2 linked regions of the Rhodoligotrophos appendicifer genome follow. Each later gene encodes a partner of the first gene's protein in a complex. Links are inferred from orthologs where the notes say so. Each region holds a gene or a part of one and is shown on either strand. Other genes may lie near its edges.

What was found.
Region 2: the proteins of moaE (region 1) and moaD are in contact, whole or in part, in a crystal structure (PDB 1FMA), measured with the Escherichia coli proteins. The link is inferred for Rhodoligotrophos appendicifer from one-to-one orthologs.

What each region holds. Positions count from the first base shown.
Region 1 is NZ_VHKL01000002.1:422,357-426,650, reverse strand. The notes cover bases 769-3,627. They hold moaE (molybdopterin synthase catalytic subunit MoaE), read right to left. Parts: upstream 2,497-3,627; coding sequence 2,041-2,496; downstream 769-2,040. Other genes in these bases: FKM97_RS06035 (AsmA family protein), read right to left, coding at 2,603-3,627; FKM97_RS06045 (SRPBCC family protein), read right to left, coding at 1,510-1,962; FKM97_RS06050 (ArsR/SmtB family transcription factor), read right to left, coding at 1,170-1,529; FKM97_RS06055 (TrkH family potassium uptake protein), read left to right, coding at 769-1,173. In the rest of the region: more of FKM97_RS06055, read left to right, coding at 1-768; more of FKM97_RS06035, read right to left, coding at 3,628-4,294. UniProt on the Escherichia coli protein: Converts molybdopterin precursor Z to molybdopterin. This requires the incorporation of two sulfur atoms into precursor Z to generate a dithiolene group. The sulfur is provided by MoaD.
Region 2 is NZ_VHKL01000004.1:98,029-101,720, reverse strand. What follows is about bases 718-3,692. They hold moaD (molybdopterin converting factor subunit 1), read right to left. Parts: upstream 2,344-3,692; coding sequence 2,092-2,343; downstream 718-2,091. Other genes in these bases: uvrC (excinuclease ABC subunit UvrC), read right to left, coding at 2,967-3,692; pgsA (CDP-diacylglycerol--glycerol-3-phosphate 3-phosphatidyltransferase), read right to left, coding at 2,340-2,948; FKM97_RS10000 (hypothetical protein), read right to left, coding at 1,619-2,068; putA (bifunctional proline dehydrogenase/L-glutamate gamma-semialdehyde dehydrogenase PutA), read left to right, coding at 718-1,598. In the rest of the region: more of putA, read left to right, coding at 1-717. UniProt on the Escherichia coli protein: Involved in sulfur transfer in the conversion of molybdopterin precursor Z to molybdopterin.

The DNA of each region.
Region 1 (4,294 bases):
GGTCAGAACCTGTCGCTGGTCGATGCCTGGTTTGAATCGGTCTCCGGCCTGACCACCACCGGCAGCACGGTCCTCGTGGGCCTCGACAACATGCCGCCGGGATTGCTGCTCTGGCGCTCGATCCTGAACTGGCTGGGCGGCATCGGCATCGTGGTCATGGCGATCATCATCCTGCCGTTCCTGCGCATTGGCGGCATGCAGCTTTTCCACACCGAAAGCTCCGACCGCTCCGACAAGATCGTACCGCGGGCAAGTCAGCTGGTCCGGTACATCGCGGCCTCTTACGGCCTCCTCACCCTGGCCTGCATGGTCTCCTACGCGATCTCCGGCATGACCCTCTTCGATGCCGTGTGTCATGCCATGTCGACGGTCGCCACAGGCGGCTTCTCCACCCATGATGCTTCATTCGGCTTTTATACCAACCCCTCCACCATGTGGGTCGCCACCGTCTTCATGTTTCTGGGCAGCCTTCCCATCGTGCTCTATATCCGAATCCTGCGGGGCGGCAGCTGGGCGATCTGGCGCGATGTTCAGGTCCAGGGCTTTTTCGGGATCGTGGCGCTCTTCATCATCGGGATGAGCGCCTGGCGCTATGCGAGCCACGAGCTCTCGTTCTTTGCGGTGCTGACGGAAGTCTCCTTCAACATCGTGTCGGTCATTTCGACCACCGGCTTTGCTTATGGCGACTACTCCTCCTGGGGCGCGCCGGCTCTGGGGGCCTTCTTCGTCCTGACTTTCATCGGCGGCTGCACCGGCTCGACCACGGGCGGAATTAAGATCTTCCGCATTCAGATCATGTGGTTGACGGCACGGGGCTACTTGGCCAGCCTCATCAGCCCCCACCGTGTTCACCGGGCGATCTATGATGGGCGACCCATTGGCGACGACGTTCCGGTTGCGGTGCTCGCCTTCGTCTCGATCCTGTTCACGAGCTTCATGGTCATCGCCATGGCGCTCACGGCGCTTGGCCTGGACTTCACCACCAGCATCACGGGAGCCGCCACGGCCCTCACCAATGTCGGACCCGGATTGGGACAGACCATCGGCCCCGCCGGCAATTTCTCGACCCTGCCCGACACGGCCAAAGCGCTTTTGGCCTTTGCCATGTTGCTGGGGCGACTGGAATTCTTCACGATCCTGGTCCTGTTCGACCCGAGCCTGTGGCGCCGTTAGGCTGGATCCGATCCATCTTCCACGAAGCGCTTCAGCCGCATCAACGCCTCGTCCCACTGGCCGGAGACCCTGTCGATATAGGCCTGAACCGCCTTGAGCGGCGCGGGATCGAGTTGGTAGCGGCTTTCCCGGCCGACCCTCAGATGATGAACCAGCCCTGCCCCCTCCAATACCTGCAGATGCTTGGTGATCGCCTGCCGGGTCAACGTCGACCCTTCCGCCAGGCGAGCGATCGATTGTGCTTGCCCGAGCGCCAGCCGGCCCACCAGGGTGAGCCGCGTCTCATCGCCAAGGGCCGCGAAGATGGCCGCGGGCGGTCTTGCGTCTTGGATGTCCCTAGGCTCCGGACTCGGCATGGCGTTGAATGTTCCCCATCTGCTCGGCCCACCCGCCCTCATTCATGCGATAGGCTTCGAACCGCCGCTCCATCGGGATCCGGTCGAATCCGCTCTCCCGCACCGACAGCAAAGTGCCGCTCTCCATGGGCTGCAACCTGAACTCGACGAGCGTCTGCGGTTCCTGGGAATAATCGATCTTTGGATCGACCGCATAGGGATGCCAGGTGAAGGAGAACAGAGTCTGCGGCTCGATCGCCTGAACGTGGATCTCGAACGTGACATGTTCGAAGCCCGGATAGGTCACCCGCCCGCGAACCGGATGTCCCGCTACGAACTGGCTCTCCAGGGCGACCTGGAACCACGTGCCGAATTCCTTGTAATCGGTCAGCGCCCTCCAGACACGCGCCACCGAAGCCTTGATCTCTATGGACTTTTCGATGCAGTCGCTCATATGCAACCTCCTGGTTGCCTTTAATCTGCCTTTGCAAGACTAAAAGAGCAACCATTTTGTTGCTTGATGAGGGATGCGTCAGCTCTTCCGATCCCAACGATCGGCCGACTGCGCATCGCTCTCGCGCGCCTCGACCCAGCGGGTCTCCTCCCCCTGCGCTTCCAGCTTCCAGAACGGGGCCTTGGTCTTGAGCCAGTCCATGAGGAACTCGCAGGCGGCGAAGGCGGCCTCGCGATGCTCCGCGGCGCAGATGACCAGCACGATATCCTCGCCTGGCTCGAGCCGCCCATAGCGATGGATGACCAGGCAGGCCTCAAGCGGCCAGCGCTGCAAGGCCTCGCCTTCGATGTCGGCCAGCGCCTTCTCCGTCATGCCCGGATAATGCTCCAGGGTCATGGCCGAGACGCCGGCACCGTCGGAGCGGTCGCGTACCGTGCCCACGAATAGGGCAATGCCTCCGATCGCCGTGTTGCCGGCCTTCAGGGCGCTGAGCTCCTGCCCCACATCGAAGGGCTCCTGCTGCACTTTGATCATGGCGACCGCATTTGAACCCGCAAAGACCGAGCAAGGCGGGGCTCAGCCAGACTGACACATATGAATCCGACGATGAAGGCAGAACAGACCGCGAGGCTGAACACCGCTACTGAGCATCGCCCTTGCCCACGGGATTGCCGGCACCGGCTTCGGGCGCGGGGTCCGGCGCCGCAACCGGCGGAGAAGGCTCCGGAGCCGCGGGCGGCGCAGGAGTTTCGACACCGGAGGCAGGCGCCTCCGATACTGTGCCGGTTGCCTCGGGAGCCGCGGGGATCGGCTCAGAAGGGCGCGCCTGAGCAGTGCCTTCTTCCGGCTTGGCCCCACCCATCAGCCCATCCAGGAACTGCTTTCCCGTGGCGCCCAGAGCGGCACCGGCTTCGTCACTGCCGAGGATCTCCCCCGCCTGGCCCGAGATGATGCCCTCGACGCCGCTGCCGAGGACGTCCTGCGCGGCCTTCTTGCCCGAACCCAGATCGAGGCTTCCTGTGGACGCGACGAGCCCCTTGAACTTTTTATAGGCCGCCTGGGGATCCTTCAGGATGTTCTCGATGTCCGGATAGATCCGGGGTTTGTTCCAGGGGCCCTTCACCACGATGGGGATATTGAACCCTTCGAGATCCTTTGTGCTCCCCTGCCCCTGCAGGGTGGCGACCAGTTTCGGGTCGATCCGATAGTCGAGCCTCTGGGTCGGCAGATCGATCGAGCCTTCCCCCGTCACCCGCACCAGCGGTCCCAGCAGGCTGAGATCGTTATTCGCCGCCAGCCCGTTTTCGATGTCGAAACTGGCCTCGAAGACGCTGAAATCCGTAAGCTGCTGGCTATCCCCCTGCCATCCATCGACGACCCCGGTCGCGACGTTGCGGATCATCTGCGCCAGATTGACGCCGCGCACCGCCCCGTCGGTGAAGCGGAAGGCCACTTTGCCCCGCAGCGTGGAGACCAGGTCCAGTTGGCTGCGGCCGGTGCCGAAGACCTGGACGCTGGCCGCCGCCTGGCCCTCTACGCGGTCGAGCCCTGAGAAATCCCGCAATAGCGAATAGCCGTCGAAATTATTCGCGCTCATGGCGATCTGCAGCGTCGGCACCGGCTTGGACCCGTCGATCTGCACGCTGCCCACGGCGGTTCCACCATAGAGCGAGGCGTTTGTCAGGCGCGTCTCCAGCAGGCCGGCTTCGAGCAGCAGCTTCATGCTGACCGCATCCACCTTGACCGTATCGAACAGGAGGCCGCCGGCATTCAGCGTGAGGTCGGCATCGAGCGCTTTGAGGCCGGCGAGTTCCATGGGCTCGCTGCTCCAGCCTGCCGCGATCGCAGGCGCACCGGGCCCTTGCCCGGCAGGTGGGGCCGCGGCGCCGAGATATTGGTTGAGGTCGATCCGGTCGACGCCGAGTGTCGCGATGATCTTCGGCCGGGGCCCTTGCAGCTCGAGCCGAACGGTCCCTTGCCCGTTCATTCCATCAAGCGCGATCTTTGCGTCCTTGAGGGTCAGCGTCTGGCCCTGGAGGCCGATGGCGCTGTCGGCCCGGAAAGCGCCGAGGCCGTTGCCGGGAGCGAGCTTCTGCCCTGCCCATTGCGCGAAATCCCGCAGCGAGGGTGTGCTGAGGGCAATGACCCCGGCAAGCGAGATGCCGTCCTTAAGGGAGATCTGGCCCTCATAGCCGGCATTCAGCAGCGGCGAATCGAGGGTGACATCGACGGCCGACGACGAGCCCGAGGCGAGCTGCGCCGGCTGGCGCAAATTCGCATCCAGAGTGATCCTCTGACCGTTCCAGATGAGCGAGCCGCGTGCACCGAAGGG
Region 2 (3,692 bases), on another replicon or contig:
GGGATATCTTCAAACCGCGCAAGAATTCACAAGGCTTCCCCCTCTGGGACGATGAAACCCGCGAGCAGTTCCTCAAGAGGATGGCCGAAGCAGCCGCTGAGCCCACCCACGCAGCTCCTTTGATCGACGGGACGGCGGTCTCGGGAGCCGCGCGGAACGTAACATCACCGCAAGATCGTCGGCGGGTTGTTGGAACGGTTGTGGAAGCTGACGCCGCAGCAGTCGAACGCGCATTGTCATTGTCCGCGAAGGTCCGGCGCGACTGGGATGATCTCGGCGGCTACCAAAGGGCCGCGATCCTGGAACGGGCTGCCGACCAATATGAAGCTCAGGTGCATAGACTTGTCGGTCTGATGACACAGGAGGCTGGAAAGACGATCGACAACGCGCTTGCCGATCACCGAGAAGCTGTCGACTTTCTACGTTTCTATGCAAGCGAGGCGCGGGCGAAATTTTCAACCGGCATGACATTGCCGGGTCCGACGGGTGAAAGGAACGAGATGTGGCTTTATGGCCGCGGGACCTTCGCCTGCATAAGCCCGTGGAATTTCCCTCTTGCGATCTTCACTGGGCAGATCGCCGCTGCACTGGCGGCGGGCAACACGGTGATTGCCAAGCCGGCAGAGCAGACGCCCTTGGTTGCCTTCGAGGCCGTTCGCCTGATGCATCATGCCGGTGTCCCCGGCAGTGTTCTCCATCTCCTGCCGGGCGGAGGGGCAGCAGTAGGCGGGCGCCTGATTGCCGACAGCAGAATTGATGGCGTTGCCTTCACGGGATCTAACGAGACCGCCGCCCTGATCAATCGAGCGCTCGCGGCGAGGTCCGGTGCGATTGTTCCGCTGATCGCCGAGACGGGGGGCATGAACGCCATGATCGTGGATTCGACGGCCTTGCCGGAACAGGCGGTGCGTGATGTCGTCATGTCCGCCTTTGATAGCGCTGGACAACGGTGCTCCGCAGCACGGCTGCTTTTCGTGCAGCGGGATATCGCTGATCGGCTTTTGCCGATGCTTAAGGGCGCCATGGAAGAACTCCGCATCGGTGATCCCGCAGACTATGCGACGGATGTGGGACCCGTCATCGACGAGGACGCAGCGAATGTCCTTATAGCCCACAAGCAGCGCATGAGCCGAGAGGCTCGCACTCTCATCGACCTTCCCCTGCCAGCCGAGACGCGTCATGGGACATTCGTCTCCCCTGCAGCCTATGAGATTGACTCGATGGCCATGTTGGAGCGGGAGGTATTCGGCCCGATTCTCCATGTTGTCCGCTACGATGGAGACAAGCTTTCGGAAGTCTGCGACGCCGTGAACGGCTCGGGCTATGGATTGACGCTTGGTCTTCACACGCGCATTGAAACGACCGCCGAAGAGGTTCGCAAACGGGTGAGAGTGGGCAATGTCTACGTCAACCGGAATCAGATCGGCGCCGTCGTTGGCTCCCAGCCTTTTGGAGGGGAGGGCCTCTCCGGAACCGGTCCCAAGGCTGGAGGCCCGCACTATCTCTACCGCTTCGCCACGGAACGCGTTGTATCAACGGATACAACCGCATCCGGCGGGAATACGAGCCTATTCTCTATGGTGAGTGAAGATGAATAGAACGTCCTCTCCGAGGGGGCTTATGGAGATGGGTAATCCTCTGAGGCGCTTGTCACCTGAACGTCGACGGAGTCAGGAGTGTAGTTGACCACATAATCATCGACGATGATGGTCGCGATGTCCCCAAATTCGCTCGGCTTGGGAATGATTTGATTCCCATACCCGACGGTCACACGATTGCTCTTGTAGATATACTTCTGAACTCTAAGCGAACATGATGGTCCGCCGCAGGTGAAGCCCAGGCTCTCGAAAAAGGCAGGACTGTAAGCGACGCCTTGTTCCTTGCGCAGGTCGCCTAACGCGAACTTCATGGCGCGCCGCTTTTCAGCCTCACTGCCTTTGATGTCCCGTTCGAACACCTTGGCTCGAAGATAAGGATTATTGCTGCCTTCGAAGGAGGTGTAGGTGGTCTGCGTACAAGCTGCGACCGCCGTAACCGCTGCCAAGGCGGCCAAGGAACTCAGGCGCATTCTAATCCCCATAGTCTCTCTCACTAGCCGCCGGTCACCGGCGGAAAAAACGCTATTTCTCGCGCCCCGTCGATGGAAGCATCGAGCGGAACCAGGACCTGATCCACAGCTGCTCTGACGACGCGCAAGTCCCCGAACGCGTATGCGTAAGTTTCGTCCTTTTTTGTCAGCCAATCAATCACATCTGCAACGGTTTTGATCTCGGTGGGCAGATTGAGTTCTTCCTGTGCAGTTCCGACACGCTCGCGGACCCACGCGAAATAAAGGATTTTCATGATTGGTCCTCCTCGACCACCCGCTCGACACCGGCTTTGAGGTAATCATAGCCCGTGTAGAGGGTGAGCAGGGCCGCCACCCACAGCCCAATCAGTCCGATGGTCGTCGTCGCCAAGAAGAATCTGTCGCCGGCCTCTCCGGCGAGAAGAAAGCCGATGGCCACCATCTGGAGCGTGGTCTTCCACTTGGAGAGTTGCGTCACGGGGACCGATACCCGCAATTCTGCGAGATATTCTCGCAGTCCCGACACGAGTACCTCGCGCAGCAGGATGATGACCGCTGCGATCACATGGATCCCGTCTATAGTCCGCTCCCCCGTGAGCATGAGCAGCACCGCCGCAACCAGCAGCTTGTCGGCGATCGGGTCGAGCATCCGTCCGAGAGAGGACTGCTGAGACCACAGCCGGGCAAGGTAGCCGTCAAAGAAATCGCTGATTGCCGCGGCGAGAAAAATGGCGACTGCAATCCATCGCGCGCGGTCTCCATCGAGGAAGAAACAGGCGACCAGCAGCGGGACGGCAGCGATCCGTCCGAACGTCAAGATGTTCGGCAGGTTGAAAATCCGTGCACGCCGCTGTCTGACCAAGTCTGGTTTTATACTCATGACAGGTGCCGACCTCGGTCAGCTTCGCCCTTCGTGGAAGTAATCATAGATGGTTCGCGCAAGAGAGCCACTCACGCCGGCGACGGCAGAAAGATCTGCGACATTGGCGCGCGCCACCGCTCGTGCGGAGCCGAAGGCTCTCAGTAGCGAGCGCTTCCTGTCAGGACCGATCCCGGGAATGTCATCCAGTGGATTGGTTCCCATGGTCTTCTTGCGGCGAGCCCTGTGACTGCCGATTGCGAATCGATGCGCTTCGTCTCGCAGTCGCTGGACATAATAAAGAACGGGATCTCGCGTCTCTAGCATGAATGGAGAGCGTCCGGCCATATGGAAATGCTCGCGTCCCGCATCTCGCTCTGGCCCCTTGGCCACGCCGACGACGGCAACGTTGTTGACACCGAGATCCTTGAGGACGCCAAGCGCGGCAGAAAGCTGACCCGGTCCCCCATCTATGAGAAGGAGATCGGGCCAGGCGGGGATGTCTTCAAACACGCCCTCGTCCTCGGCGTCTTCCGCCTCATCAAGATCCAGCGGCCCCTCAACTGCGTTCGCCGCGGTCTCCTTCATCAGGCGGGAGAAGCGTCGCGTCAGGACCTCCCGCATCATCGCATAGTCATCGCCGGCGGCATTGGCATCCCGAATATTGAACTTCCGATATTCCTTTTTGATGAAACCTTCCGGGCCTGCAACCACCATGGCGCCGACGGGGGATGCGCCCTGAATGTGGCTGTTGTCGTAGATTTC